Regions from separate parts of the Lentibacillus sp. L22 genome, predicted to be linked through region 2. Evidence: riboswitches for the same ligand, from Rfam matches in the RefSeq annotation. Region 2 holds a riboswitch; each other region holds the start of a gene.
The links. A riboswitch is a leader RNA that binds a small molecule or an ion and turns the genes downstream of it on or off. The one in region 2 is predicted to bind S-adenosylmethionine.

Region 1: linked by a shared signal. The riboswitch ahead of ABRT01_RS07230 (methionine ABC transporter ATP-binding protein) and the one ahead of ABRT01_RS05815 (methionine biosynthesis PLP-dependent protein) in region 2 are both predicted to bind S-adenosylmethionine.
Region 3: linked by a shared signal. The riboswitch ahead of ABRT01_RS00145 (M20 metallopeptidase family protein) and the one ahead of ABRT01_RS05815 (methionine biosynthesis PLP-dependent protein) in region 2 are both predicted to bind S-adenosylmethionine.
Region 4: linked by a shared signal. The riboswitch ahead of metK (methionine adenosyltransferase) and the one ahead of ABRT01_RS05815 (methionine biosynthesis PLP-dependent protein) in region 2 are both predicted to bind S-adenosylmethionine.

The regions. Positions count from the first base shown of each region.
Region 1 is NZ_JBFNXI010000010.1:60,382-68,090, forward strand. It holds gene ABRT01_RS07200 (acetyl-CoA C-acetyltransferase) at 1-974, shown strand, start outside; gene ABRT01_RS07205 (acyl-CoA dehydrogenase family protein) at 1,019-2,803, shown strand; gene ABRT01_RS07210 (arsenate reductase family protein) at 3,108-3,464, shown strand; gene gcvH (glycine cleavage system protein GcvH) at 3,661-4,044, shown strand; gene ABRT01_RS07220 (toprim domain-containing protein) at 4,179-4,532, shown strand; gene ABRT01_RS07225 (thioredoxin family protein) at 4,543-4,857, shown strand; SAM riboswitch class I at 5,072-5,180, shown strand; gene ABRT01_RS07230 (methionine ABC transporter ATP-binding protein) at 5,332-6,363, shown strand; gene ABRT01_RS07235 (methionine ABC transporter permease) at 6,353-7,021, shown strand; gene ABRT01_RS07240 (MetQ/NlpA family ABC transporter substrate-binding protein) at 7,037-7,709, shown strand, end outside.
Region 2 is NZ_JBFNXI010000008.1:33,387-41,095, reverse strand. It holds gene ABRT01_RS05830 (ABC transporter ATP-binding protein) at 113-895, shown strand; partial or broken gene ABRT01_RS05825 (ABC transporter permease) at 879-1,639, shown strand; gene ABRT01_RS05820 (aliphatic sulfonate ABC transporter substrate-binding protein) at 1,699-2,700, shown strand; gene ABRT01_RS05815 (methionine biosynthesis PLP-dependent protein) at 2,886-4,007, opposite strand; SAM riboswitch class I at 4,086-4,199, opposite strand; gene ABRT01_RS05810 (3'-5' exonuclease) at 4,577-5,194, shown strand; gene ABRT01_RS05805 (spore coat protein) at 5,316-5,828, opposite strand; gene ABRT01_RS05800 (FAD-binding oxidoreductase) at 6,310-7,668, shown strand.
Region 3 is NZ_JBFNXI010000001.1:26,322-34,030, reverse strand. It holds gene ABRT01_RS00160 (ABC transporter permease) at 1-6, opposite strand, end outside; gene ABRT01_RS00155 (ABC transporter substrate-binding protein) at 79-1,683, opposite strand; gene ABRT01_RS00150 (ABC transporter substrate-binding protein) at 1,978-3,585, opposite strand; gene ABRT01_RS00145 (M20 metallopeptidase family protein) at 3,614-4,810, opposite strand; SAM riboswitch class I at 4,905-5,009, opposite strand; gene ABRT01_RS00140 (DNA polymerase IV) at 5,140-6,387, opposite strand; gene ABRT01_RS00135 (M20/M25/M40 family metallo-hydrolase) at 6,484-7,611, opposite strand.
Region 4 is NZ_JBFNXI010000031.1:23,019-30,727, reverse strand. It holds gene asnB (asparagine synthase (glutamine-hydrolyzing)) at 1-688, opposite strand, end outside; gene metK (methionine adenosyltransferase) at 818-2,017, opposite strand; SAM riboswitch class I at 2,180-2,288, opposite strand; gene ABRT01_RS12985 (hypothetical protein) at 2,468-3,853, opposite strand; gene pckA (phosphoenolpyruvate carboxykinase (ATP)) at 4,741-6,336, shown strand; gene ABRT01_RS12975 (ABC transporter substrate-binding protein) at 6,589-7,587, shown strand; gene ABRT01_RS12970 (ABC transporter ATP-binding protein) at 7,601-7,709, shown strand, end outside.

The DNA.
Region 1 (7,709 bases), on a different contig from region 2:
CACGAAATATTGCGGGACTTGCAGGATTACACCATGATGTACCGGGGATTACGATTAATCGTTTTTGTTCATCGGGTTTACAAAGTATTGCGTTTGCGGCCGAGCGGATTATGATTGGGGCAAGTGACACGATGATTGCCGGTGGTGCAGAATCGATGAGTCTTATCCCAATGGGTGGCCATGTGGTAAAACCAAATTCCAAGCTTGTCCAGGATGCGCCGGGCTATTATATGGGAATGGGGCACACCGCAGAGGAAGTAGCCAATCGTTTTGATATTTCCCGTGAGGATCAAGATGCTTTCGCCGTCCGCAGTCATGAACGGGCAGCAAAAGCTATTCAGGAAGGTAAATTCAAAGAAGAAATTGTACCAGTCGAAGTAACTGAACGCGTAGTAGGAGAAGATAATAAAATTGAAGAAAAAAGTTTTACATTTGAAATGGATGAAGGGGTTCGCCCAGGAACAACCATGGAAATATTGGCGAAACTACGGCCAGCCTTTCATGTAAAAGGATCGGTTACAGCGGGAAATTCCTCGCAAATGAGTGATGGGGCAGCAACCGTATTATTGATGGATCGGGAAAAAGCGTCTGCTGAAGGATTAACACCACTGGCCAAATTCCGTTCCTTCGCGGTAGCTGGTGTTGAACCAGAAATTATGGGCGTTGGACCGGTTGCGGCTGTACCGAAAGCATTAAAAATTGCCGGCCTTGAACTATCAGATATCGGCTTGTTTGAGTTAAACGAAGCATTCGCGTCCCAATCGGTTCGCGTTATCCGCGCGTTGGATCTGAATCCGGATATTGTCAATGTCAATGGTGGAGCAATTGCCCTTGGTCATCCACTAGGCATGACCGGTACGAAATTAACGTTGAGTTTGATCCATGAAATGAAGCGCCGGAACGTACAATTTGGTGTTGTAACGATGTGTATCGGTGGTGGTATGGGTGCTGCCGGGGTGTTTGAGTTAATTTAATCTATTAATCCGTTGGTAAATTATTAATAGAAAGGACGTTAACAATGAGTGAAACAAAAGAAAAGTTATTTAAAGGTGGAGCTTTTTTAGTAGAAGATTTAACCGCTGATGATATTATCACACCAGAGGATTTTACAGAGGAACATAAAATGATTGCCAAAACAACCGATGAATTTGTTTCCGGCGAAGTCCTGCCCGTGAAAGACAAACTGGAAAATCATGAATTTGACTATTCGGTAGATTTGCTTAAAAAGGCTGGTGAGCTCGGATTATTAGGTGCAGATGTTCCAGAAGAATATGATGGTCTGGCATTAGATAAAATTAGTTCATCGTTGATTACTGAAAAATTTGCCCGTGCAGGTGGATTTGGAATTACACATGGGGCACACGTTGGTATTGGTTCCCTGCCGATTGTATTTTTCGGAAACGATGATCAAAAGAAAAAATATTTGCCAAAGCTGGCGACGGGTGAACTGTTAGCAGCATACGCACTGACAGAACCTTCCTCAGGATCCGATGCCCTGGGTGCAAAAACAACAGCAAAATTAAATGAGGCTGGTACCCATTATATTTTAAATGGCGAAAAACAATGGATCACTAATTCGGCATTTGCTGATGTATTCGTTGTCTATGCCAAAATTGATGGTGAACATTTCACGGCCTTTATCGTTGAACGCGAATTTCCCGGCGTTTCTACTGGAAATGAAGAAAATAAAATGGGAATTAAAAGTTCATCCACACGTACATTAATTTTGGAAGATGCAGAGGTACCTGTTGAGAACTTATTAGGCGAAAAAGGCAAAGGACACAAAATTGCTTTCAATATTTTGAATGTAGGACGTTATAAATTAGCTATCGGGGCTGTCGGTAGTTCAAAACGCGGAATTGAAGTAGCAACGAAATATGTGAACGAGCGTAAACAGTTTGGCCAGTCAATTTCCGACTTTAACTTAACGCGGGAAAAGTTGGCAACCATGGCAGCGAGAACTTATGCCAATGAAAGTGCCGTTTATCGTACAGTGGGTCTGTTTGAACAACGCATGGGTTCACTAACGGATGAACAATTAAAAGATGGTAAAGAAATAGCAAAAGCAATAGCGGAATATCAAATCGAGTGTTCCCTGAACAAATTTTCGGCCTCGGAATGTCTTGATTATGTAGCTGATGAAGCCGTACAGCTCCACGGAGGGTATGGTTTCATGGAGGAATATGAAGTCGCAGGTATGTATCGTGATTCGCGAATTAACCGTATTTTTGAAGGGACCAATGAAATCAACCGCCTTCTCGTGCCAGGAACATTGCTGAAAAAAGCGATGAAGGGTGAATTGCCATTACTGCAAAAAGCGAAAAGTTTGCAGGAAGAACTCATGATGATGATGCCGGAAGAGATTGGGGATAAAACACTGGAACAGGAAAAACACCTTTTGAAAAACGCCAAGAAAATTATTTTGCTTGGTGCCGGTCTGGCAGCGCAAAAGTATGCAAAAAAATTGGAAAACGAGCAGGAAATCCTCGTGAATCTGGCTGATATGGTTAATGAAGTGTACAACATGGAGGCAGCTATTCTACGTACAGAAAAAGCGATCAACAAATCAGGAGAAGAACAAAACAAACAAAAACTGCTTTATACGCAAGTCTATGTTCAGGAGGCATTTAATCGGATTGAAGCAGATGCCAAAGAAACATTAATTGCTGTTGAAGAAGGCGATACATTACGAATGATGCTGTCATCGTTACGTAAATTAACGCGCCACACACCAACCAATGTAATTGCCAAGAAGCGTGAAATTGCTAAAGGTATTATTGAAGAAGAAAAATATTTTGTATAAAGTAGTGTTCGTTAAATGAATTCGGGTATAGCTGTTCCCGCCGAGAAGAGAATTTGGGGGGGACTGTTTTTTCGGAATTCTGGCAGTATTTTTGTCGAAATCTCCCTATGATGATCCACCAAATGAGTTTTTTAACTGAAGAAGGATAAAATGTGAAAACCCTCCTGCTGTAATCTGTAGCAGGAGGGTTTCAAATGGTTATATATTTAACGGTAATATCCAGTAATTGCGCTTTCTTCGACTATGTACATCTAATTTTGTTATAATATATGCAATCAAAAAAGGGTGCAAAGGAGTGGTTCACATGGCATTGACATTCTACTGGTATCCAAAATGCGGTACCTGTAAAAAAGCGAAAAATTGGCTGGATGAACACAATATAGATTATACAAGTATACATATTGTGGACAACCCGCCATCACAGGAAGAATTGATGCAATTGATCGAGAAAAGCGGGTTGCCTGCAAAGAAGTTTTTCAATACGAGTGGCAAGAAGTATCGGGAAGGAAATTTCAAGGAAAAAATTAAGGATGCAAGCACCGAAGAAATGGCAGAAATGCTCGCATCCGATGGCATGTTGATCAAACGGCCGATCGTCACGGATGGACAGAATGTAACGGTTGGATTTAAGGAAGAAACTTTTCAGGAAAATTGGTTGTAAAATTAAAGTGAAATACTAGAAATAAACGAGAATACCTAGTATAGTAATATTGCAATGAATAAAGAGGATGTTCAAAAAGTCCGGTAAAAATGACCTCAGACTACTGTTGACGTTACAACAGGACGCCCTAAGACCTTAGCTGATCTTGGTCCTTTTTATACTCCTTTTTGAACGCACTTTAACGGAGGGATTTTCAATGAGCTTACCAGAAGAATTATTATATTCAGAAGAACATGAGTGGGTAAAAAAAGAAGACGATAAAGTCAGAATCGGAATTACAGATTTTGCCCAAGATGAATTAGGCGACATTGTTTTTGTTGAATTACCAGAAGTTGGTGACGACATCGAAGCAGATGAGCCTTTCGGAAGTGTGGAATCGGTAAAAACTGTTTCAGAATTGTATGCGCCAATTAGTGGTAAAGTTGTTGAAGTAAATGATGATTTAGAGGACAACCCTGAATTTGTGAACGAATCACCATATGAAAAGGCGTGGATGATTGTCGTTGAACCATCGGATGAATCAGAAATGGATGACCTGCTGTCGGCTAAACAATACGAAGAAGTAACGCAGGAAGACTAATTTCCACAAATGAATAGTACATGTCAGAAGGCTGGCTTGCACCGAAAAAGAAGGTGTATAGTCAGCCTTATTCACATCATAAGATGGTAATAGGGAAGCTTTTTGCTTGAATTGGTAAGGAGTGCTATGGGATCATGACAAATGAATCGGATAAGGTGATTATTGTTGAAGGGTTAACCGATAAAAAGCAAATCAAAAAAGTCATCACAGAGGACCTGGAAATTGTTTGTACGAATGGAACGCTGGGTGTGGAACGGTTTGATGAACTATTATATGCGTACGATTTGGATAATAAAGACGTATTTATTTTAGTTGATGAGGATGATTCAGGGATCAAGTTACGCAAACAATTGGCCCGGGAACTTCCGCATGCCAATCACTTATATGTCAGTAGTGAGTACCGGGAAGTAGCAACAACGCCCGAGCAGGTACTTGCGACAATTTTGGTTAGCAAAAGCATTGAGGTTAATCCGATATTTTTAATTTAGGGTGATCGTATTGCAGCAATTTACAGAAGAAGCAAAAGCAAAAGAGAGTTATTTTCTATATATTTTCACCCCGTTGTGTGGTACGTGTAAACTGGCCAGGACGATGCTGGATAAGATCGAGTCTGTACATCAGGAAAATATTTTTTACGAAATGAACGCCTCAATAAATCCGGAGTTTATGCAGGAATACAAGATCGAAAGTGTTCCGTGTTTGTTCATCAAACAAGATGGAAAAATCAAGGAGCGAGTTTATGCATTCCGCTCCATTGCCAATATTTATCACTATTTGCTTGAATATAAACCGGAATTGTTTGCGACATCATAATTCAACGAGGCTCTGGCAAACAAGTGGATCCAGCATGGACAAAGGGTATAAGGACAGGGTATCCATATTCTTATATTGCCTTTTGCAGGCGGTTGATCTACCAACCAATTGATGTAGGATAATTGGGAATTAGCGAACTATTGAACTTCATATTGACACTAGTGATTTGCAATGCTAATATTTAATTTATTATTAACAGCAATATATGATAAATCTCTTATCTTGAGCGGTGGAGGGACTGGCCCTGTGAACCCGCGGCAACCTTCAGGCAATTCGTTTGAAAGGTGCCAATTCCTGCAGAGTAGTACTTTGACAGATGAGGGAACTTAGAAGACATTAAAAACGTCTTTCTGTTCCCCGCAGAAAGACGTTTTTCCGTTATGTGGGGCATAATATAATCATGAAAATACAGATGATTTAAGTTTGTTTCCTGTATGGTTTGCCCTGGAAGGATTTTAAAAGGAGGACTATTTCTTGATTTCGATTGAAGGGTTGAGCAAAATTTTCTCATCATCCAATAATGAGCAAATCACTGCTGTGAATGAATTAACGTTAGATATACAAGAAGGCGAGATATTCGGGGTGATCGGATATAGCGGGGCGGGAAAGAGTACGTTTGTCAGGCTGCTGAATCGGCTGGAGGAACCGACGAGCGGACGGATTGTTATCCATGACCACGATATTACCGAGATGAATGCGAAACAGCTTCGGGTTGCCAGACAAGAAATCGGTATGATCTTTCAACATTTTAATCTGCTTTGGTCACGGACGGTCAAAGACAATATCGCATTTCCGCTGGAGATTGCAGGTGTTCCAAAGGACAAGCGTGACAAGCGGGTGAAGGAATTAATCAATCTTGTTGGTCTTACGGAACGCGAGAATGCTTACCCATCCCAGTTAAGTGGTGGACAAAAACAGCGGGTGGGAATTGCCAGAGCGCTTGCAAATAACCCGAAAGTATTATTATGTGACGAAGCAACTTCGGCGTTGGATCCGGAAACAACCGATTCCATTTTGGACCTGTTGGTGGATATTAATAAACAGCTGGGATTAACGATTATCTTAATCACCCATGAAATGCACGTCATTCGCAAAATTTGTAACCAGGTCGCTGTCATGGAAAAAGGAAAAATTGTGGAGCAAGGCGATGTGTTGGACATATTTTTGCGGCCGCAACAGCAGGTAACGAAGCGTTTTGTTGAACAGGTGATGGGGACAGCAGATGAAAATGAAGGTGTAACAGATCTGATTAACACATATGAGCATGGTAAAATTGTTCGTCTGCATTTTATTGGGGAAACTGCCAATCAGGCACTCATCAGCAAGGTGGCCAAGGAGTTTTCCATCGACGTAAATATCCTGCAGGGAAAAATTACGCAGACACAGGCAGGAGCCTATGGAACATTGTTTGTTCAGATGATCGGCGAAACGTCTGAATTGAACAAGGCGCTCCGGTTTATTCAGGATACCTCGGTAGAAGTGGAGGTGTTCCGTGATGCTGACTGATTTATTTCCTAATTTGAATATGGAAGATTTTTGGGATGCGACCTATGAAACATTTTATATGACCTTATTGGGACTTCTTGGTACATTTATTCTGGGAATTTTACTAGGGTTGCTCTTATACCTGACAGCTAAAGATGGGATATGGCAGAATAAATTTATTAACCTAATTGTTGCTGCTGCTGTCAATATCTTTCGTGCGATCCCATTTATTATTTTGATCTTTTTGTTATTCCCATTTACCGATTTTTTACTAGGAACGATTCGCGGCCCCAATGCTGCATTGCCTGCCTTAATTATCGGGTCGGCACCGTTTTATGGCCGATTAGTTGAGATTGCTCTAAAAGAAGTGGATAAAGGTGTGGTTGAGGCTGCAAAATCCATGGGGGCAAAAACAAGAACAATTATCTTTCGCGTCTTACTGCCGGAATCGATGCCTGCTTTGATTTCCGGATTAACGGTGACCGCAATTGCGTTAATTGGTTATACGGCAATGGCTGGAGTAATTGGCGCTGGAGGATTAGGTAATTATGCCTATTATTTTGGTTTCCAGCGACGTGACTTTGATGTTGTCCTTGTTTGTACTGTGGCAATTGTTATCATTGTATTTATTTTTCAGTTCATTGGCGACTTTATTTCCAATAAATTAGATAAAAGATAGAGAGGGGAATTTTTGATGAAAAAGGTTTTTATACTTCTGTCTGCAATACTGGTACTTCTTTTAGCGGCTTGTGGCGGTGGTTCCAGTGAGGGTAAAGATGAAGACGGTAATACAACCATTAAAGTGGGTGCAACAAGTGTCCCACATGCCGAAGTATTGGAAAAGGCGAAACCGATCTTGAAAGAAAAAGGGATTAATTTAGAGATTGAGGAATTTCAAGATTATGTATTACCTAACGATGCACTTGCTGATAGTGATCTGGATGCGAATTATTTTCAAACCATTCCCTTCTTAGAACAAGTGATAAAAGATACCGGCTACGATCTGGATTACATTGATGGCATTCATATTGAACCAATGGGGATTTATTCAAAAGATATTAAAAGTCTGGATGACGTCAAAAATGGTACAGAAGTGATTATGAGTAATTCAGCGTCAGACCATGGACGGATACTGGAATTATTTGAAAAAAGTGGCTTAATCAAGCTGGATGATAATGTGGATAAAGTAAATGCGCAGATTGATGATATTGTTGAAAATCCAAAGCATTTAAAATTTTCAGCTGATTATGATGCTGCAATTTTACCGGAACTCTATAATAAAGAAGACAATGTCCTTGTTGCAATCAATACTAACTATGCAATTCAGGCTGATTTAAATCCACTGAAGGATGCTTTGGCTATAGAGG
Region 2 (7,709 bases):
GGCGAGTCACCTATTGGAAAAATATAAAAACCATGCTACAATCATTTTAATTCCCATTAAACTTACTAATTTTATCAGAATTATAGACTATATAAAAAGGGGGCATTACAGGGTGGAATTACATGTCGATGGGGTATCCAAACAATTTCAAAAAAAACAAAATGAACCATTACTTGTATTAAACAATATTCAACTGACCATCAATGAAGGGGAATTTGTCTCTTTACTCGGACCGTCCGGGTGTGGCAAGTCGACATTGTTGTCATTGATCGCCGGACTGCAAACACCTACATCAGGGTCGATTTTCCTGGATAAGAACAATATTATTGGACCAGATCCGAATAGGGGGGTGGTGTTTCAGGAGGCAGCTTTATTTCCCTGGCTAAGTGTCAAAGAGAATGTCATGTTCCCGTTACGAAAAAAATTCGGTAAACAGGAGCAATCACAAATCGCGAATAAATATTTGCAAATGGTACAGCTCAGCAAATTTCCCGATCATTATCCACACGAACTTTCTGGCGGAATGCAGCAGCGTGTGGCGATTGCCAGAGTATTGGCCATGAATCCGCAAATTTTGTTAATGGATGAACCGTTCGCTGCATTGGATGAGCAAACGAGAAGTGTCTTGCAAGACGAGGTCGAAAAAATTTGGCTGGAAACGAAAAAAACGGTTATTTTTGTGACCCATAGTATCCGGGAAGCGATTAAACTGTCTGACCGGGTGCTGGTGATGGGGGCAAGACCGGGAAGGATGATTGAAGACTTTCAGATCAAGCTTGACCGCCCGAGACGACAGGAGGATATGGCGAAATGGGAAAAGAAAATCATGAGGATTTTGAAGACAGAAATTGACCAGGTCATACGGGAGGAACTTGATTATGCCGGTAGTTTTTAAACGAATCATCTTTTTTGTTCTACTCCTTTTCATTTGGCAGGGAATTGTCCTTCTTGGCATTTGGCCTGAATCGATGATACCAAGTCCGCTTTCTGTATTCAATGCCATCTATTCAGGATTACTAGATATGACGCTTGTCTATGATTTATTGGCAAGTTTTCGGCATTTATTCATCGGCCTGATCATCTCGATTCTAATCGGCGCCGGGCTTGGATTCCTGCTTGCAACAGTGAGAACAGCAGATGAAACCCTAGGCACGATGATTTTGGCGCTCCAAAGTGTTCCTAGTATTGTCTGGGTACCGCTTGCGATTATCTGGTTTGGCTTTGGGGAGACATCGATTATTTTTGTCGTTGTTATTGGTGGAACCTTTGTGATGACGATGAATATGCGAACTGGTGTAAAAAACGTATCGCCCATCTATTTACAAGCAGCACGAACGATGGGATCAAGTGGCTTCGATTTATTTTTAAAAGTTGTTGTACCAGCATCGATCCCGCATGCCGTAACCGGTGTTCGCCTGGCCTGGGCATTCAGCTGGCGAGCATTAATGGCAGCCGAACTATTAAGCACTGGTCCCGGATTGGGATATACTCTTTCCTACGCATCTGATTTCAATAATATGAGTTTGGTTATGGTATTATCATTATTATTGGGATCATTGGCTCAGTAGCAGATCAGCTGCTATTTCAGCGGATTGAAAACAAAGTACTAAAACGATGGGGGTTGGAAAAAGCAGCATAATAGATTTTAGGATGAACATCGAAAAAACATGATAACCACACAAAGAGAGGGGACTTTAAATGAGAAAGACGTTAACTGTTTTCGTCATTGGGGCGTTTTTATTGTTATTAAGTGCATGCGGCGGCAATTCCTCTGCATCTGGATCTTCTGGTGATAAACAGAAAATTGTCATCGGTTATTTTCCAAACTTAAATCACGCACCAGCAATGGTGGCTATTGAAAAACAACTATATGAAAAACAACTTGGTGATGATGTGGATGTAGAATACCAGACATTTCCGGATGGTGGAGAATTTATGACCGCACTGGCAGCCGGGGAAATCCAAGGCGGGCTTGTTGGACCGGGACCGGCAATGAATAATTACATTTCCGGAGTGGACGTTGAGGTAGTTGCAGGTTCATCGACTGGTGGAACCGTCATTTTATCCCGAAAAGACAGTGGTATCAAGACCGTAGATGATATTAAGGACGCTACATTTATTACTCCGGGTATAGGTTGTACACATGATGTCCAGTATGAAACCTATATGAAGGAAGCGGGGATTACCTCAAACCGAACTGGCGGCCAGATGAAACATGTTACTGGCAAACCAGCCCAATATACGACGATGTTTGAGAAAGGGGAAGTTGACATTGCCGCAGCTCCGGAACCATGGGGATCAATGTTGGAACTGAAGGAAGGGGCAAATGTTCTACTTGATTTCGATGAAGTATCGTTTGGAGAAACATTACCGGCCGCAGTGTTTGTAACTAGTTCTGAATTGAAAGAAGAAAATCCGGAATTGGTACAAAAAATGGTTGATGCCCATAAAGCTTCTATTGATTATATTAATGAGCATCAGGACGAAGCGATTGATATAACCATTCAAAGTATTTATGACATTACCGGACAAAAAATGGAACGTGATGTGATGGAAAGCGCCTGGAAACGCACGAATTTCGTGTATGACGTTGATGAAGATACGATTCAGGAATTTGGGGATTCTTCCTTCGATTTGCAGTTTCTTAAGGAACAACCGGATTTTAGTGCCTTCGTTGACAAGAGTTTTATTGAAGAGTAAAGCGTGAGATTACTAAAAAAATAACTACCGCCAGTCTAATGTTTGCTTGCCTGACTGGATAAACGCCAATATAAAAACAGCCTGCACCCAATGTTTGCAGGCTGTTAATTTTATTCTGTATTAACTGATGATAGGATCCGTCTGTCCTATTTTAAGAGAAAACCAGAACCGAAAGAAATTTCTCTTTATCCAAGTTGCGGTTCTTTGACTAAAGCGGATAATGCTTGTTTTAAATCCTGCTTTAAGTCATCTGCCTGTTCAATCCCAACAGAGAAACGTAATAACCGATCGTCTACACCTCGCTTCACCCGCTCTTCAATTGGAATGTCGGCATGGGTTTGTGTTGCCGGATAGGTAATAAAACTTTCCACACCACCTAGACTTTCGGCAAATGTAATTAATTGTAATTGCTGTAAAAAAGGATCTACCCAGTCACTTTGTTGGAGACGGAACGATAGCATACCACCTTTACCAGGATAAAGCACATCCACTACTTCATCCTGTTCGCGTAAAAAATGAGCAATGTCTCTGGCATTTTGCTGATGTTTTTCCATCCTTAGCGAAAGAGTTTTTAACCCGCGTATTAATAACCATGAATCAAATGGGGAAAGCACCGCCCCTGAGGCATTGTGAATGGTTGCTAATTGTTCACAAAGCTCGTTACCCTTTGCTGCCACCAATCCGGCCAACACATCATTATGCCCGCCGATATATTTGGTCGCACTATGAATCACAATATCTGCCCCCAGCTCCAATGGGCGTTGTAAGTACGGGGTGAGAAATGTATTGTCCACAATTAATAATAGCTGATGCTTTTTCGCTAGCTTGGCAATCTGTTTGATATCAACTTCCTGCATCAATGGATTGGTCGGTGTTTCAATTAAAATCGCCTTCGTGTTGTTCGTGATGAGACTCTCGGTTTGGCCCAGGTCGGTAAAATCACTATAAGACGTCTGAATCTGATAGTGATCGGCATAATGATCGAGCAGCCGGTATGTACCGCCATAGATATCTTCTGTTGCAATGAGTTCATCACCGGAATGAAACAGCGAAAACACTAGCTGAATTGCTGCCATTCCGGAACTACAGGCATACCCCTGATCACCCGCTTCCAGATTGGCGATACCTTCTTCCAATAGATAGCGGGTCGGATTTTTTGTCCGGGTGTAATCGTACCCGGTTGACTGGTTAAGCCCCCGATGTTTATAGGCGGTTGACAGATAAATAGGCGGATTAATAGCCCCTGTAGACGCATCACTGTTGTTTCCCAGTTGTGCTAATCTTGTTTCAATACTTCTCTTAGTCATCTCATCATCTCCTGGTAAAGAATAAAAACAGTCTCTACTTAAAGATAAGAAGAGACTGTTGCATTATCGTTAGCACTCTTCTTATCTTCAAGCATCACGCTTCTGGAATTGGCACAGTACCTGGGATTGTAATTCCGCAAGTCTGTTGCCGAGGTTTCCAAGGGCCAGTCCCTCCACCTCTCTGGATAAGAAACAATTATATAATTTTAAATATTAATCCATACAATACAATTTTCCGGTTGAAAAGTCAAGCAAGACAGACAATAAAACTACGCTGAAAAAGTGCAAAGGGATAGCTATCGATGTTGGGTTTGTTTCAGTCTTGATACCATCCCTGAAAACCTGAAAATTTTGGAAATCACCGATGAATTTCACCAATCCGCCGTAAAATTGGTAAAATCGCTGATAAAAGCACCAAAACCGCCGATAAAGTGAAACTACATTTGGGATCCTTATTGAGAGTTCATGCAGGGAAAGCTTTCCACACCGCAATTAGCCAGATAAGTGAGCAAAGTTAGACGCGCGCTCTTAGGGTTTTGTGATATGATGAAGGCAAAGGGGAGGTACATATGATATTTACGTCGATTGATTTTGAAACGGCGAATGCGAAACGGCATAGTCCGTGCGCGGTTGGGATTGTGGTTGCCAATGAACATGAGATTATCGATGAATACTATACGTTAATCAATCCGTTGATGGAATTTAGTTCATTCAATATTGAAGTACATGGAATTACAAGTCGTGATGTTGAAAACCAGCCAACATTTGCGGAAATTTGGCCAACTATAAACGAATACCTTACTGATCATCTGGTGATCGCCCATAATGCCAGTTTTGATATGAGCGTAATCCGTAATACGCTGGATTACTTTAACATGCCATATCCGTCAATGGATTATTTATGTACTGCAAATATTTCCAGAAGGGTATGGCCGGAACTAATGAATCATAAATTGAATACAGTCGCTGTTCATCACGGGATTACGTTTGAACACCACCACGCTTTGGAGGATGCCCGGGTCGCGGCAAAAATTTTTCAACAGGCAGTTGATCAGCATGGTGGTCTGCTGGACTCACTATTTGCCCACTGTAAAATGGAAAAAGGCCGGATTTTTGAGCATGGGTATAAGACACCGAGGATGAAACGATCCAAACAACCAAGACGAATTAATTTCTCACGTATGTAAATGGGAAAACGGTCCGTCACCCATGCTGGACCGTTTTTATCGTATATTCGACATAGGTCTTATCACATCACACTTCTAAAAAATGGGTTGATTCGCCAGCTTTTGCTGTTATCCGGAAGAGCTATTTATATTCCATTTTCAAGGCTTTGTTTGCATTCTTTAAATCATTCTGCAACAGTTTTTTCAAATCATATGCCGGATATTCACCCCTCTCAAACATATAGGCAAAGACATTCCCGTGTGTTTCAATCGCTTTTTGCAAATGTTTATTTAATGTATCTCGTAACACAGGGGTAGCTATTTCAGTGATGGAGGCACCATAATTCTTGACACAACTTTTTGTTAATACTAATAGGTCGCCAGCATAAAAACCGTCCCCAAGATTGCGAAAATCCTCTTCATCTTCCTCTGTTTCACGAGGTGCCAAGGAATAAAATTGAGTCAGTTCCTTCAAGTTATTTTCCATATCCTTAATGCATTGCAGATAAAGATTCCGCAGCATGTCATCGCTTACTTCTCCTATCGCATGTTTCAATTTCATTAACCCAATTGATTGAAAGGCAACAAGTTCATGTACTTCCAGTGTTTCATGCCAAGCGAGATGCTTTGGCCGATTGCGCTCTGATGATTCCATTGATTTATGTTCCTCCCTTTAAACTAGTCAATGTCACTATATTCATTTAAACCCGGGACGGTACAGGAAACCAGGATTTTGGGCGAATATCCGATTTAGAAACTTTGCTGTAATTTAGAAATTAAGCAGAACAAAAATTCAGGCTCTGTTCTGCTTATGCCAGAATAGGCCCCGTCCGGCTCCAGCGCCCAGCGGCTAGCAAACTTCAGGTTTCTTCCTACGATAAGTCAACATCGGTTCGTAAGTTAAAGGAAGGCCGACTAAGAACGGCCTTTGCGGCCAACGTCGGCATACCCCTTTTGCAGGGGCATGTTTCCTTTATCTCGTCAGAACCCTTCCAGTTTGTACGCCGCTAACCGGACGCTTGCACCTTTGTTTTTTATCATTGGAAAAACTGTGATAGTATAATAGTATTATAGTTCGAAAAAGTCATACTGATAAAAAGCTTTTTCGATTTTCCAAATTAAAGGGGAGATTACATATGAATTTAATGGAAGGATTACAGCAGGGACTTGCACCGGATCGCGTGACGAAAAATGAAACCGTATTGGAACAGCATAGCAGTGATGAATCCTATCATACACCACATTTGCCTGAAATTGTTGTTTTTCCGGAAACGGCCGAGGAAGTGAGTCGCGTTATTAAACTGGCAAACAAGTACGAGCAGACAGTTGTCCCATTTGGTGTTGCATCCAGCTTGGAAGGAAATGTTATTCCCTATGAATCGAGCATTGTTGTGGATTTTTCCTTGATGAACAAGGTTTTGGAAATAAGGGAAAATGACTTTCTTGTCAAAGTGCAGCCTGGTGTTACCCGTTCACAGCTTGATAAGGAACTAAAAAAGTATGGCATGTTTTTTTCTGTTGACCCTGGCGCTGATGCCACGCTTGGCGGGATGGCGGCAACAAATGCCAGTGGCACAACGGCTGTCCGATATGGGATTATGCGTGATCAGGTCCGCGATATGGAAGTGGTTCTCGCCGATGGATCGATCATTCATACAGGCAATCTGGCAGCGAAATCTTCATCTGGTTATCATTTAAATGGCCTTTTCGTTGGATCTGAAGGAACACTTGGCTGTTTTACCGAATTAACATTACGGGTTTATGGTATTCCGGAATATACGATGGCAGCCAGGGCTTCCTTTCACAGTGTTGATGATGCAGTAGAAGCGGTCACTGCCATTTTACAGGCGGGTGTACCGATTGCCCGGGTCGAACTGGCGGATGCCCAATCGATTAAACAAATGAACTGGTTTAGCGAGACTGAATATCAGGAAGTGCCAACCATCTTTTTGGAATTTCACGGAAATGAAGCAGGGCTTAAGCAGGATGTCGATTTTACCCGGGAGATTGTGATGGATCATAACTGTCAGGATATTGAGTTTGAAACCGATACGGCGGGCAGAAACCGGTTGTGGGAAGCAAGACATAACGTTGCATACGCCTATATTCACGGCAATCCCGGCAAGAAACAAATGGTAACCGACGTTTGTGTGCCAATTTCAGAGCTTGCAGGGGCAATAAAAGATGCCCGTGAAGCAGTGGAAACATCGGGACTTGACGGTGGAATTGTCGGCCATGTCGGTGATGGTAATTACCACATATTGTTAATGGTTGATGTAAATGATCAAACCGATATTGATAAAGCGAACATCGTAAACGAACATATTGTTAATTACGCCCTTGCTCGTGGTGGTACTTGTACAGGTGAACATGGTGTCGGGATCGGCAAACGAAAATATGCGAAAAAAGAACATGGCGCTTCATTGGAAGTCATGCGTGCGATTAAACAAGCACTCGATCCTAAAGGTATTTTGAATCCGGGGAAGGTTATTTGAAGGGTCAGTCCCTCATTACGATAGTGCGTTAAAGTGAATGG
Region 3 (7,709 bases), on a different contig from region 2:
AAGCAACTTATTTCCCTCCTTTGAATGAAAAGGGAAGCACGTCGGGATACAAAATGACAATGCTTCCTACATAATCATTTACTTACTCTTCCAAGTATTCCAGAACCGTTGTCCGACCCAGCTATCATAGTCTTTTAATTTATCGCTTTTGGCATCAAGAGTAGATTCATTAACTACCTTAATAAACGGAAGTTCCTCGTTAACGGTCTGGTTCATTTTCGCTAAAATCTCCTTCTTCTGTTCCCTAGAGTTGGCAGTGCTCCATTGATTTAATAATTTTTCCCAACGATCACTGTTGTACCAGCCGCTACTATTGGTATCTAAAATTAGCATACCAAGCTCACTCGGGGAGAAACGGGTTGACCAGCCAACGACAACCAGATCCCAATTTTTTGGATCCTGCCATTTTTCCAAATATGTTGCCCATTCATATGGTTCCAGTTCAACTTTGAATCCGACTTCTTCTAATTGTTCCTTGAGCACCTCGGCAATTTTTTCATAACGAGGATAACTATTGCTAAACATGATTGTGATTGGCTTTCCATCATAACTTGATTCCTCTAGGAGCTGTTCCGCTTTGTCCTTGTCATATGCCAAATAACCATCTGTTCCGTCTTCTGTATATAATTCCTTTTGTTCGGGGTCAAACAATCCGCCATCAAAGTGATAAAACTCATCGTTTCCATAGGTTGCCTCAGCAATGGTCTTTTTGTCCAGGGCATGGTTTAATGCCTTACGTGCCTTTATATCATCAAATGGTGCTTTTGCTTTGTTCGGTGTAATCGTTGAGTAGCCATTAATATATGACACTGGATCCATTTTGGGGTCACTTTCGACCATTTGATATAAATCCGGTGGTACTTGTTGCACATAATCATATAGATCCGTTTTTAAACCATTAATCATTACTTGTGGATCTTTGACAATTTGAAACTTAATTTCATCCAAGTAAGCTACTTTCTTCCCAGTTAACCCGCCCCAGTCGGTTTCATCTCGAGCAGAATAATCCTCGAATTTAGCAAGGACAATTTCACTTCCGCGGTCCCATGTTTCAAATTTAAATGGACCGGTACCTACAAGTTGCTCTGGTTGCAATGGTTGTTCCCCAGCGTCTTTAGCAATCTTCTCCGGGATAATGGTAAGCGCCGATTTTGGTGCAGCCATATCCGCCAAAAGTGGGCTATATACTTGGTTTAACGTTATCTCAACCGTATGTTCATCTGTTGCTTTTACCTGATCAATGTATTCGCTGGCGATAGTTCCAACAGAAGATACCTTTCTCCATCGGTCAATCGATGCAACCACATCATCCGCGGTAACAGCAGAACCATCGTGAAAGTTCACATCTTTACGAATATTGATTGTATAGGTTTTTTGGTCATCACTTATTTCATAATCCTCCGCAATCATTGGTCTAGGTTTGTAGTCTTTATCTAGTGCAAACAGTGTTTCAAATATATGCCAGCCTACATCCCGGGTTACTGTGGCCCCTGTATACATCCAGTCAATCGTGTCTGGATCGGCGGATATCGCGACATTTAATGTTCCGCCTTCTGTTGGTTTTTGCTTAGCGGAGTCTGTATTTCCGTCTGAAGCGGCATCTTTACTACAGCCGATGAGACCACTCATTAGAAACAGACCTAATATTGCAATAAAAATATGATTATATTTTTTGATATTCACGGTAATCCCCCATTTACACCTTATCAGTAATTCTATAAAACTATCTATCATCCTTATAATTTTTTATTCTCTTCTGTACTTTTAAGCCAATACCTCTTTATATTTTTCACACAGTATAAAAGCGTCTTTTATCGATAAAATATACAGTAACGAGTTCGCAATTAGGGTTCAAAAACAAAAGTAATCCCACCATTTAACTTATGTATTAAAATTTAATACGTGAACTAAAATTTCGTCATTATCTTGTAGTTATGTAAAACGGAAGCCCGTTATAAACGGGACCTCCGTTACATTCTACTCCATTTGTTTCCAGGTGTTCCAAAAACGAGGTCCAACCCAGTTCTCCAAATGACGAACTTTATTACTTTTGGCGTCAAACCGCTTCACATTAGAAATTTTTATAAATGGTAGTTCATCATATATGGTTTGATTCATTTCACCTAAAATTTCTTGTTTCTCTTCCGTTGATTTGGCCGTTCCCCACTGATTTATTAATTCTTCCCAGCGTTCGCTTGTATACCAGCCGCTTCTTGCCGCATTTAACTCCAGCATACCAAGTTCACTAGGAGAAAACCGGGTAGACCAACCAATAACAACTAAATCCCAATTCGATGGATCCATCCATTTTTCCAGATAGGTCGCCCATTCATAAGGTTCTAACTTCACCTTAAATCCTATTTCTTCCATTTGTTGTTTGGCAATTTGCGCAATCTTCTCATACTCCGCTGTGTCATTGGAATATAAAATGGTCAGCGTCTTCCCATTATAATTTGACTCATTAAGCAGTTCTTTTGCTTTCTGCTTGTCATAAGCTAAATAGTTGTCTATTCCTTTATCTGAATAAAGTTCCCCTTGTTCCGGATCAAATAATGCTCCATCAAAACTATAAAATTGTTCATTTCCGTATGCAGCCTGAGCAATTGACTTTTTATCCAATGCGTATTGAAGCGCCTGACGAGCCTTAATATCGTCAAACGGAGCCTCTGTTTTATCCATTGAAATAATGTTATACCCATTCATGTAGGTAACCGGGTCTAATTCTGCATTAGCATCAATAACATCAAACAAATCGGCTGGAATGCTTTCAACATAATCGTATATTCCTGTCTTTAATCCATTTACCATTACTTGTGGGTCTTTCACAATTTGAAAATTAAGTTTATCAAGGTAAGCCACTTTCTCTCCGGTTAAACCATTCCAATCTGTTTCTTCACGAGCTGTGTAATCATCAAACCGGGTTAAAACAATTTCATTTCCTTTATCCCATTTTTCAAATTGATATGGGCCAGTTCCAATAAGCTGGTTCTGCTTAAGCGGCTTATCATCTGCTTCGTTGGCAATTTCCTCAGGTATGACAATCAAGGCTGATTTTGGAGCAGTCATATCGGAAACAAAAGCATGGTAAATTTCCTTTAATTTAATTTCAACCGTATACGCATCAATCGCTTTTACTCGCTTAATATATTTACCAGTAATCTTCCCGACAGAGGATACTTTTTCCCAACGTTCAATGGAGGCAACAACGTCATCAGCTGTCACGGTGGCGCCATTATGAAATTTCACCCCTTTACGCAACTGAATAGTATAGGTCTTTTCGTCATCACTAAGCTTATAGTCCTTTGCAATCATTGGTTTTGCACCAAAATCCTGATCTAAGGCAAATAGAGTTTCAAACATATTCCAAGCGATGTCTCTTGTGGCAGTCGCAGAAATATACATCCAGTCAAGGGAATCCGGCTCAGATCCGATCGCCACATTCAGCTCTCCTCCCTTAACCGGGGTACCGTCTGTTTCTTTATCTGCATTCTGACTGTTACTATCCTTTGAACAGCCAATTAAACCAATAATGACTAATGAGATTATTAAACGTAATATGATTTGCAATGATTTGTAAACCTTCATCACACTCCCCCATGTTCATCGCTCATATTTAAAACAAATAATAAGAAACAATTTTCGTAAATGCCTTTTCAATATTCAACAACGCCCGCTCATCGATATCAAAATTCGGGTGATGATGTGGGAAATGTGTGCTTTCATCATCATTTCGTGAACCAACCCGGAAGTATGTACCTGGTTTTTCTAATAGAAAGTAGGAGAAATCTTCAGCACCCATGCCTGTTTCAAGATCAACAACCGAACTCTCTAAAAAAGTTTCACTTAATAGCTTTTTGACTGTTTCCGTTTCTGTTTGATGGTTATACAATGCTGGATAACCAAATAAATAATCTATTTTCGCTGTTGCCTGAAAACCGGCTGCAATGCCGTTTACAATTGAATAAATCTGCTCGCTCACTTGCGTTCTTACTTTTTCATCAAATGTACGTACCGTTCCTTCCAATCGTGCAGTTTCAGGGATAACGTTAAATGCATTTCCCGCCTGAAACACACCAAGCGTGACGACCGCCGATTTTAATGGATCGACTCTCCGGCTGACGATTTTTTGCAAGGCATTGACAATATCACTGCCAATAACAATCGGATCATTGGATTGATGTGGCCTTGCTCCATGGCCTCCAGTTCCTTCAATTGTAATTTCAAATTTGTCGACTGCAGCTGCTTTATATCCTGCCCCTACACCAATTTTCCCCAATGGAATGTCAGATGCAAGATGTGCAGCGAATACGTAGTCTACGCCATCTAGTACATTTTCTTCTATCATATATTTTGCTCCCCCGGGAGGCAGCTCTTCAGCAGGTTGGAAAATGAAGATGATCGTACCATTTATATACCGGCGATACTTGCTGAGGGTTTTAGCTGTTCCCAATAAAGCAGCGGTATGACCATCATGACCGCATGCATGCATGACACCAGGGTTTAATGATTTATATGGTACATCCTTTTGATCTTCAATCGGCAAGGCATCGAAATCTGCGCGCAATGCAATTGTTTTTCCGGGTTGATTTCCTTCCAAAATGCCGATGAGTCCATTACCACCAATGTTTGTCCTTACCTTCAGTCCGAATCCGATCAGTTTTTCTTCAATAAATTTAGCAGTGTTTTCTTCTTGAAATGAAAGTTCCGGGTGTTGGTGCATATACCTTCTCCAACCGATAATTTCCTCCAAATTCTGATCCAGCTCTGAATAAATCGATTCAAGAATATTGTTTTGCTCCTTAATGTTCATGCTCCGTCTCCCCCTTTTTATGATTAAATAGCTAAAAAATCCTCTTCCTTTAAGACAAGAAGAGGGTAAACCACATTTAATCACATATGGCTCCTTCTTATCTTCTGAACACATACACGTTCACAGGAATTAGCACAGTACTGCCACAGTCTGTTGCCAGGCATCACAGGGCCAGTCCCTCCACCTTTCTTGATAAGAATCTTTAATTGTTGATTGGTTTTAATGTTAACAATACTGGTAGGGATTGTCAACATAAAATACGCAGCCCACATACATTTTATGCTTGATCCCCACAAAAAAGCCCACACCATATATAATGATGTGAGCACTTATCTCTTGTAATCATCCAGAAAATCCTTTTGAAAACTTGTATGTGGTTGTTCATCCTTTTCAAGATTCGTCAACTTCCTAAATGGGTTTTTGCCGTATTTTGTGGTTAATTCATCAATTGCCTTATTGAGCTTTTCCTTTTCCGCTTCCTGCTCATACGTGAATAAATCCAGTTGGTAGGCGATATTTTGTTTCTCATCCACATCCTGAACCGTTATACCAAGCAAACGGATTGGCTCCAAATTCCAGTGTTTTTGAAATAATTCATTGGCAACTTGAAGAATATCCTCTTTTGTCTCAATATATGTTTGCAGTTTTTTGCTTCTGGTAATTGTTTTGTGGTCATGATAGCGAATCATGATTTGAACACTGCTTCCTGCTGCCTGTTTTCGTCTCATCCTGCGTTCCACATTTTCAGCAAGCTGGTGCATCAGTTTGCGGATTTCTGTTTCATCGGTCGTATCTTCAGGTAATGTTTGTGAACTGCCAATGCTTTTAAACTCATTAACAGCATCTGGATCAACCGGCCTTGGATCCACGCCATTAGCCCGGTTTTGTAATCGTTCTCCGTTAACTCCCAAAACCTGTTTAAGCCGGTATACATCATGACGGGCCAAATCACCAATGGTTATGACATCAATCGCGTTTAATTTACGGGCTGTTTTTTCCCCAACGCCATACATTTCACCAACTGGAAGTGGCCATAACTTCTGAGGAAGATCACGCTTACGAAGAATGGTAATCCCCATTGGCTTTTTCATATCGGAGGCCATTTTTGCCAAAAATTTATTTGGCGCAATGCCAATGCTGCAAGGTAAATCCAGCTCGTTTTTGATTTGTTTCTGCAATTTTTCAGCAATCGTAATCGGATCGCCAAGCTGTTCGCATTCCGTAATATCCATATAACCTTCGTCAATGGAGACCGGTTGTACGAACGGGGTGATTGCAGCAAGCATTTTAAACATTTCCGTTGAAGCGGTTCGATATCGATCAAAATTAGGTCTCATGACAATCAAATTGGGACATAGTTTGCGTGCCTGCCACAATGTCATCGTTGTTTTAACCCCTTTTTCCCTGGCCTCGTAACTGCTGGTTACCACAATTCCTTTTCGTTCCTCAGGATTTCCGGCAATTGCCAGCGGTTTCCCTTTTAGCTTAGGATTATAAGCCATTTCAACTGATGCATAAAAACAATTCATATCAATATGGAAAATTACCCGCCCGTTTTTCGGATACCATTGAGACATGTTATCCACCCTTTGCGAACTGTTGTTTCTAACATTATAACATATATGAAAGAAGGGCTGGAATATCCCAGCCCTTCTTTCGTGAAATTCCAGTTATTATTGTTTGGCTGCTTCTTGAGCAATTGCAGTGATTAATTCCGTAACTTTGACCAGTTCGTCAACAGGAATGCGTTCATTGGTCGTATGAATATCCTCATAACCAACGGCTAAATTCACCGTTGGAATGCCAAAGCCAGCAATCACGTTCGCATCACTACCGCCGCCGCTTTTTAACAATTTGCTCTCCCTGCCGATTGCTTTGGCAGCATTGCGAGCTACTTCAACAACTTGATCACCCTGTGTTTGCTTGAAACCTGGGTACATCACTTTCACATTTACTTCAGCACTGCCTCCAAGTTCGTTCGCCGTTGATTCAAATGCTTCTTTCATTTTCGCCACCTGTTCCTCCATCTTTTTCGGAACTAGCGAGCGTGCTTCCGCTAATATTTCCACATAATCGCAAACAATGTTCGTCTGTTTTCCACCTTCGAATCGGCCAATATTGGCAGTCGTTTCTTCATCAATTCGGCCCAAAGGCATTTTTGCAACCGCTTTGGCTGCAAGGGTGATGGCCGATATACCATTCTCCGGTGCAACCCCGGCATGGGCAGTCTTTCCTTTCATGACCGCAAATATTTTGGCCTGCGTAGGTGCGGCAACAACAATATCCCCTACCGTACCATCACTATCAATTGCATAGCCGTATTTCGCCTTAAGCATTGCCGGATCCAAGGATTTTGCACCAACTAAACCGGATTCTTCTCCTACCGTGATAACGAATTGGATATCACCATGTTCGATCTCGTTTTCTTTTAAAGTACGAATCATTTCCAGGATAGCCGCTAGTCCGGCTTTATCATCAGAGCCAAGAATGGTTGTTCCATCAGAAACAATATATCCATCCTGAATGGAGGGTTTGACACCATTTCCAGGGACAACTGTATCCATATGTGATGTAAAATAAATCGTATCCACATTGTCCTTTGTTCCTTCCAAATGGCAAATTAAGTTTCCTGCACCATGTCCTGTCTCTGACTTACTATCATCTTCTACAACATCAAGACCTAAGTCTGTAAACTTTTGTTTTAAGACCTCTGCTATTTTACTTTCCTGACCTGTTTCCGAATCAATCTGCACTAATTCCATAAATTCTTCTACTAGACGATCTTGATTTATTTGAACCATTACCTTACACTTCCTCTACTTTTCAGATTATCATTATCTACATTTGTAAAAATCTTATAGCCACTTGATGGAACTCCATGCAATTTTCTCCCTTCATC
Region 4 (7,709 bases), on a different contig from region 2:
CAGGGTTAAACGATGCATGCCAATATCTTGTAAAGTTGATTGATTGCCCTGGTTTTTTCACAAAATAATGTCCTGGTTCCGCTTTTTTAATGCCGGCTGTCATCGTATATGGTTCCGGTACAAACTGAAAGCTTAAATAATGTTGCAATGATTCATTATCAACTTGTTCCGTTTCCGACATCAATGAAATACTTTTCTTCTCAGAAGCAAAAATTGTACCTTCTTCTGTTTCTTTATAGAACATTGGTTTAATGCCAAACGGATCACGTGCACCATACAACGTTTCATTTTCCTTATCCCAGATCAATATGGAAAACATGCCACGTAAATATTGAAATGCCTGTTCTTTATGTTTGGTAAATAGTGCGGCAATGACTTCTGTATCTGATTCCGTTGTAAATGTATAGCCTTCTTGACGTAGATCTTCCCGAAGTTCAACATAATTATAGATTTCACCATTGAAAATAAGCCATATTTTTTCATTTTGATAGCTGAGTGGCTGCTGACCACTTTCGATATCGATAATGCTTAAACGTCTAAATCCAAACGATACATAATGATCGTGAAAATAACCCTCGTCATCGGGTCCACGATGGGTTATAATGTTATTTTGCCGCTCAAAGGCCTGTATTGCCGTTTCATTTGGCAACCCCGGCTTATTGCGAATCATTCCGATAAATCCACACATTGGCTTTAGCCTCACTCTCTTGCTCTCGTAATCATATCTTTTTGAGTATATCACAAACGATGACCTATTTCGATAAGAATATCGGCTCAAAAAATATATAATAATAACGAAAAGTCATACCAATTGTTCTTATATCTGTACCAATGCTTTTAATTCCTCAACTTTATCCGTCTTCTCCCATGGGAATAGGATGTCGGTTCGGCCAAAATGTCCGTAGGCAGCTGTTTTTTTGAAAATAGGCCGTTGTAAATCAAGCATACGAATAATGCCGGCTGGGCGTAAATCAAACAATTCTCGAACCGCTTCAACCAATCTTTCTTCATTAACTGTTCCCGTGTCAAACGTGTTAATGGCTATCGATACTGGTTCAGCGACACCAATTGCATACGCAAGCTGTACTTCACATGTTTTGGCAAGCCCGGAAGCAACTATATTTTTGGCAACATAACGGGCGGCATATGCTGCGGAGCGATCCACTTTGGTTGAATCTTTACCACTAAATGCACCGCCGCCATGACGGGCATATCCTCCGTATGTGTCAACAATAATTTTCCGTCCCGTTAATCCGGCATCCCCTTGTGGACCGCCAATAACAAAGCGGCCTGTTGGATTAATGAAATATTTCGTTGTTTCATCCAGCAGGTATGCCGGAACGACTGGGCGAACGACATACTCAAGCAAATCCCTTTCAATTCGTTCAGTTGAAATATCCTGGTGATGCTGGGTGGAAATAACGATTGTATCCACTTTTACCGGATTATCCTGGTCATCATATTCTACTGTTACCTGGGTTTTCCCATCCGGTCTCAAGTAATCAAGTGTGCCATCTTTTCGCACGTCCGCCAAACGTTTTGCCATTTTATGCGCCAACGAAATCGGCATTGGCATGAACTCTTCTGTTTCATCACAGGCAAACCCAAACATCAAGCCTTGGTCCCCGGCACCGATCGCCGCGATTTCCTCATCCGACATTCGGCCTTGCCGTGCTTCCCAGGCGGTATCTACACCCTCGGCAATATCGGGCGATTGTTCATCAATCGCTGTAAGTACAGCACATGTTTCCGCATCAAAACCATATTTTGCTCTGGTATAACCGATATCTTTAATCGTTTGCCTGACTATTGCCGGAATATCCACATATGTGCTCGTCGTTATCTCGCCAGAAACCAATACCAAACCGGTTGTTACAGTGGTTTCACAAGCGACACGGGCGTTTGGATCCTTTGCTAAAATTTCATCCAAAATCGCATCCGAAATCTGATCGCAAATTTTATCAGGATGCCCTTCCGTGACCGATTCGGATGTGAATAAACGTCGATTTGCAGCCATAGGCCAAATCTCTCCCTTTAATTTTGGTACGGAACTCATCATTATTGATTATCATACATGTTGTTCAAACATCTTGGATGATGCATGTTTTTAATTGAATACAATTTCCTTAAAAACAAAAAAAGCCTTTCCCGTATGGAGGAAAGGGTTCGTGGCCTTTCGCTCTTATTGTTCAAGGAATTATCCTTGCATCAGATTAGCACCTTTTCACACGTTTGTGATGGTTGCCGGGTTTCATCGGGCCTGTCCCTCCACCAACTCTGAATAAGAGAGTCCGTTCGTCATTTATCGTAACGAAAACACCTGTTTATGTCAATGTTTTTATCCGTTATTCTGTTGTATCATAGAAGCCCTATGAGCCTTTGGGATCTATTTATATTTAAGTCACCAACAATAATAGTGACAATTAAAAAATCTTACAAAGGGGCTTGATAGTAAAATATACGGTGTTTACATATATTTAATATCTACTGAGTCTAGGAACTCTGCCACTTTATCATCATCTAAAGGGGCTACATCCATCTTTTCAGTATTATCCGTTAAATACTGAGTGTATTCCTGCATATCCATTCCTTCCTCCTCTTGAATAAATTCCTCTGGAGGAAATTGTGAAGGAATTGGGTAAATATTAATGGTTCCATCTCCATTACTTGAATAAGTAATAATACCATTTGCTGTCATGTCTGAAGTTAGAATCACAACATCTTCTGGATAATTAGAACTTTTATCAACGTGAGGATTAATAGGCGTCCCCACTGATACCTTGTTAACATTTAGTTCTGTAATATCCTGTACTTCCATAAACTGCATCCAGACACGAGCATATTCAATTTCTTCTTCTGAATAACTGTCTAAAGAAGCTGTTTCTTTTTTATCGTTTTGATCTAGTTCTGAATCCTCCTCCTTATCATTGGACTTGTTACTATCTTCTTTCTGATCAGTTTCTTCACTAAAGTGCCCTTCTATAGCCTCTTCAACAGTTGAATCCTCCAAATAGTCACTTTCGTCTGCCTCTATCCCACCTACGTAAACTTCTACATGATCTATATTATCCATATTGAATGGGACTGAGTCTAATGCCTCGACATTTTTAACCTTTCCAGATTTAAGAACATGATCATCTTCTAGATCCTCTGTATCTAAAACTGTTCCCAGCAGTTCCCCATCTTCATCGTAAACACCAATACCTGCATAGTACTTGGCGTCTCTGTCATCTTTATTTTCAATATTAAAGGTAATATCTGCATCAGTAACAGGAATGTCTTCCCTCCCCTGAATCGTTCCTTCAGACATATCTTCTTTTTTCCATTCTTCCGGTTCCTGTAATTCTCCCATTGGATTAATAGAATCTTTATCAAGCTCAATGTTTACTAGTTTATCCGCTGATATTGGCTTAGCTTCATAATCAATTTCTACGTGGTCTAATTCTTTGTATTTGTCCTTGTAGTCTAAATATAAATTAATAAAGCTTTTTTCATCAACATCCATAACAACTGGAGCAATAGCCGTACTATTAAAAATATCTTCCTGACCAGTATTTACTTCTATAGCCTTATCTTCATCATTAAACAGTGTAATTTCCACATCAGAGATAATTACAGGTGTTTCACCCTCATTTTTTAAAGTCCCATATACCCCAAGTGCGTCCATACCAAAGCTATCATTGAAAAACTTTTTATGGAATAGATCCGCAGTTACTACTTTAATTTCTTTTTCATCTTCCTGTTTTTCTGTATCTGATTTTGTATCCTCTTTATCTTCTTCACTATTTCCACATGCAACTAATACCATTGACAACAACCCCGCTAACAACATCATCATTAATTTTTTATTCATTTTTCCTATCTCCCTTTATTTTACGCTTCGGTGAAACTCCTCCAGTACAATCCGGTCTTTATACTTTATCCTTATCATTGTAGGGAACATATGTCAATGATCCTGGTTAGAACTTTCAATAAATTATCTAGGCTTTGTTTTTATGTACATGCTTCTAGTTACCCTTGTTCTGGCATTCAATTTAGTAGCTTTTTACAAATGAATATAATCACTTAAACGTTCACAACATTATAGTCATGGCAATAACCAATAAATTCTCCTTACAAACCAATGTAATTTAGATATGGTTTTTCTCCATTGTCTTGTTTAATCTCCCATCTTCCAAAAAGTCTCAATAAGCAAATTTGAACAACAAAAACCAACTCCCTTTTTAATGGAGAATTGGTCTGAAGTTAACTAAATATATGTACGCGTAATTGAAACTAACTCTCAAGGATATTGACATCAAACAGGCATTTTACCTTTACAACCCTTTTTAATCCTGTCCCTCCGCCAAAACCGAAGAAAGGAGTTCATTTACCATTAAACGTTCTTTAACTTTTGGTCGATTCCCATCAGGTTGATATCCGCTTTTTTAGGTTGATACTCCCCCTGTTTTCGGTTGATTCCGTCTTTTTCAGGTTGATACACCCGCACTTTTGGTTGATATCCGCCTTCTGAGGTTGATATCCCACCACTTTTGGTCGATTCCCGCTTTCTAAGGTCGATATCCCTCCGATTCTAACCGACACTTGCTTTTCCTGGTTGATGTTCTTCCGCTAATTCAACATTTCAAAGAAAATTAATACATTAGTATGGACTATATGAATTAATGTGTTATACTAATAATCAAACTTGAAATTTGACATATCGTAAGTATAACTTACACCAAAAGGAAGGTGGCTCACATGAAAGCGATGGAACGATCAACACTGGCCGATAAACTATTGGCAGAAGGAAATATCCTGCAAAACCTGTCTGTTCCAAGACTTGTTGAAAAAATTCTTGCCAGACGTGAAGGTATCTTAACTGAAACCGGTGCCATCCAGGCGACAACCGGCAAATACACCGGGCGTTCTCCACAAGACAAGTTTATTGTAAAAGATGACACATGTAAACAATTTATTGACTGGGGCCTTGTAAACCAGGCAATTGATGAGGATAAATTTGAACAATTATATGAAAAAGTTATTGTCCATTTAAAAAACCGGGATGAATTATATTCTTTTAAAGGCTTTGCTGGTGCCGATAAAAAGTACCGCTTGCCCATTCAAGTGATTAATGAATATGCCTGGCATAACTTATTTTCCAGACAATTATTTATCACACCAACCGAAGAGGAACTTGCCACGCATCATGCTGAATTCACGATCATTTCTGCACCTGAATTCAAAGCGGATCCAGCAGTGGACGGGACAAGTTCGGAGGTGTTTGTTCTGATTTCATTTAAACGGCGTACCATTTTAATTGGTGGAACCGAGTATGCCGGGGAAATTAAAAAATCGGTATTTTCCATTATGAATTATTTGCTTCCTCAAAAGAATATTCTGTCAATGCACTGTTCAGCAAATGTTGGGCAGGAAGGTGATGTAGCCTTGTTCTTTGGGCTATCAGGCACAGGGAAAACCACCCTGTCTGCTGATCCCTATCGCCGGCTGATTGGTGATGATGAACATGGCTGGAGCCCAAATGGTATCTTTAATATCGAGGGCGGATGTTATGCCAAATGCATTAATCTCTCGCAAAAAAAGGAACCACAAATTTATAATGCCATTCGATTTGGAACAGTACTCGAGAATGTGATGGTTGATGCAGAATCAAGGATGCCAGATTATGATAATACGATCTTAACTGAAAATACACGGGCAGCCTATCCATTGGAAAACATCGATAATATTGTCACGCCAAGTGTTGCTGGTCATCCAAATACAATCATTTTTTTAACAGCTGACGCGTCTGGTACATTGCCACCCATTAGCAAATTAACCAAGGAACAGGCTATGTATCATTTTCTGAGCGGTTATACCAGCAAACTAGCTGGTACAGAACGCGGTGTAACCGAACCACAAGCAACATTTTCGGCATGTTTTGGTGCACCATTTTTACCATTGGCACCATCAACCTATGCAGAAATGCTTGGTGAAAAAATTGATCAGTTCCAGTCAAGTGTCTTCTTAATCAATACTGGCTGGACTGGAGGTTCGTACGGTGTCGGACAACGTATGAAGCTTTCTTATACAAGAGCAATGGTTCATTCCGCATTGGAAGGTGAACTGAATACTGTTGAAACAGTAAAGGATGATATTTTTGGTTTGGATATTCCAGTTAATGTCCCTGGAGTACCAGATGATGTACTTGTACCGAAAACGACCTGGACTGATCCATCCGCCTATGATAAAGCAGCAAAAGAGCTCGCCATGAAATTCCATGATAATTTCCGCAAGTTTACGGAGGCAAGTGATGAAATTGTTCAGGCAGGTCCATTATATAAAGCGGACAACTAAAATATTTTTCCCAATCCTGTGGAAGGAAAACTGTTACATTGGTTAGTGATGAACTTCAACTTGGGAGAGAATGAGTGTCATAAAAAGCATTTGTCAGCATGTACTGACAGCCGGTCTATCAATTAGAGACCGGCTTTTTTGTGCAGGACAACCCTCGACCGCGCTCCTTTGCCATCTAGGCATTCACACATTTTTCATTAAAACATACACTATTTTTGTAATACCCCATCTGAGCAGAAAGGAACGATCTGGATGAAAAAAATAATATATTGCCTGCTCTTTTCATGTATCCTATTTGTTTTTCTTTCGGCATGTGGTTCCAATGCTGAACAAGAGCAGACATCCATTAAATTAGGCGAAGTGACCAGATCCATTTTTTATGCACCGCAATATGTAGCAATTGAGAAAGGCTTTTTTGAAGAGGAAGGATTGGATGTTGATTTACAAACAACTTGGGGCGGTGACAAAACGATGACCGCATTATTATCCGACGGTATTGATGTCGCTCTTGTCGGGTCGGAAACATCCATGTATGTCTACGGGCAAGATTCCAAGGACTATGCTGTTAACTTTGCCCAGTTAACCCAAACGGATGGAACGTTTTTAGTCGCCAAAGGAGAACATCCTGATTTTTCCTGGGATGAATTAAAGGATAGTACCTTTTTGGGTCAACGAAAAGGCGGGATGCCACAAATGGTAGGTGAATATGTGTTAAAACAACACAATATTGACCCCCACGCTGATTTGAACCTACTGCAAAATGTTGAATTCGCCAATATACCAGGTGCCTTTACCTCCGGGGATGCGGAATATGTACAGCTATTTGAACCAACCGCAAGTATTTTTGAAAAGGAAGGAAAAGGACATATCATTGGTTCCTTTGGTGAGGAGTCCGGTCATGTTCCATATACCGTGTTTATGGCAAAGCGCGGGTTTATGAATGACAACGAAGAAACAATCCAACACTTTACCAATGCCATTTACAAAGCACAACAATGGGTGCAGGAAAACAGTGCTGAAGATATTGCAAAAGTTATTCAGCCTTATTTCGAGGATACTGACTTGGATATGATTGCTTCATCTGTCGACCGATATAAAAGTCAGGGTTCCTATGCTACTGATCCTTTGCTGGAAGAAGAGGAATGGAATAATTTACAGGAGATTATGGACGAAGCGGGCGAATTACCCGATGAAGTGCCATACAAAGATCTGGTTAATACCGAATTTGCCAAAGATACGATTGGTAAATAAGGAGGTGTAAATGGTGACATTTCTTACATTGGAGCATATCTCTCACCATTATTTTTCAAAAACTGGTTATACAAAAGCATTGGATGATATTTCATTCTCCATGGAAGAAGGCGAATTTGTAG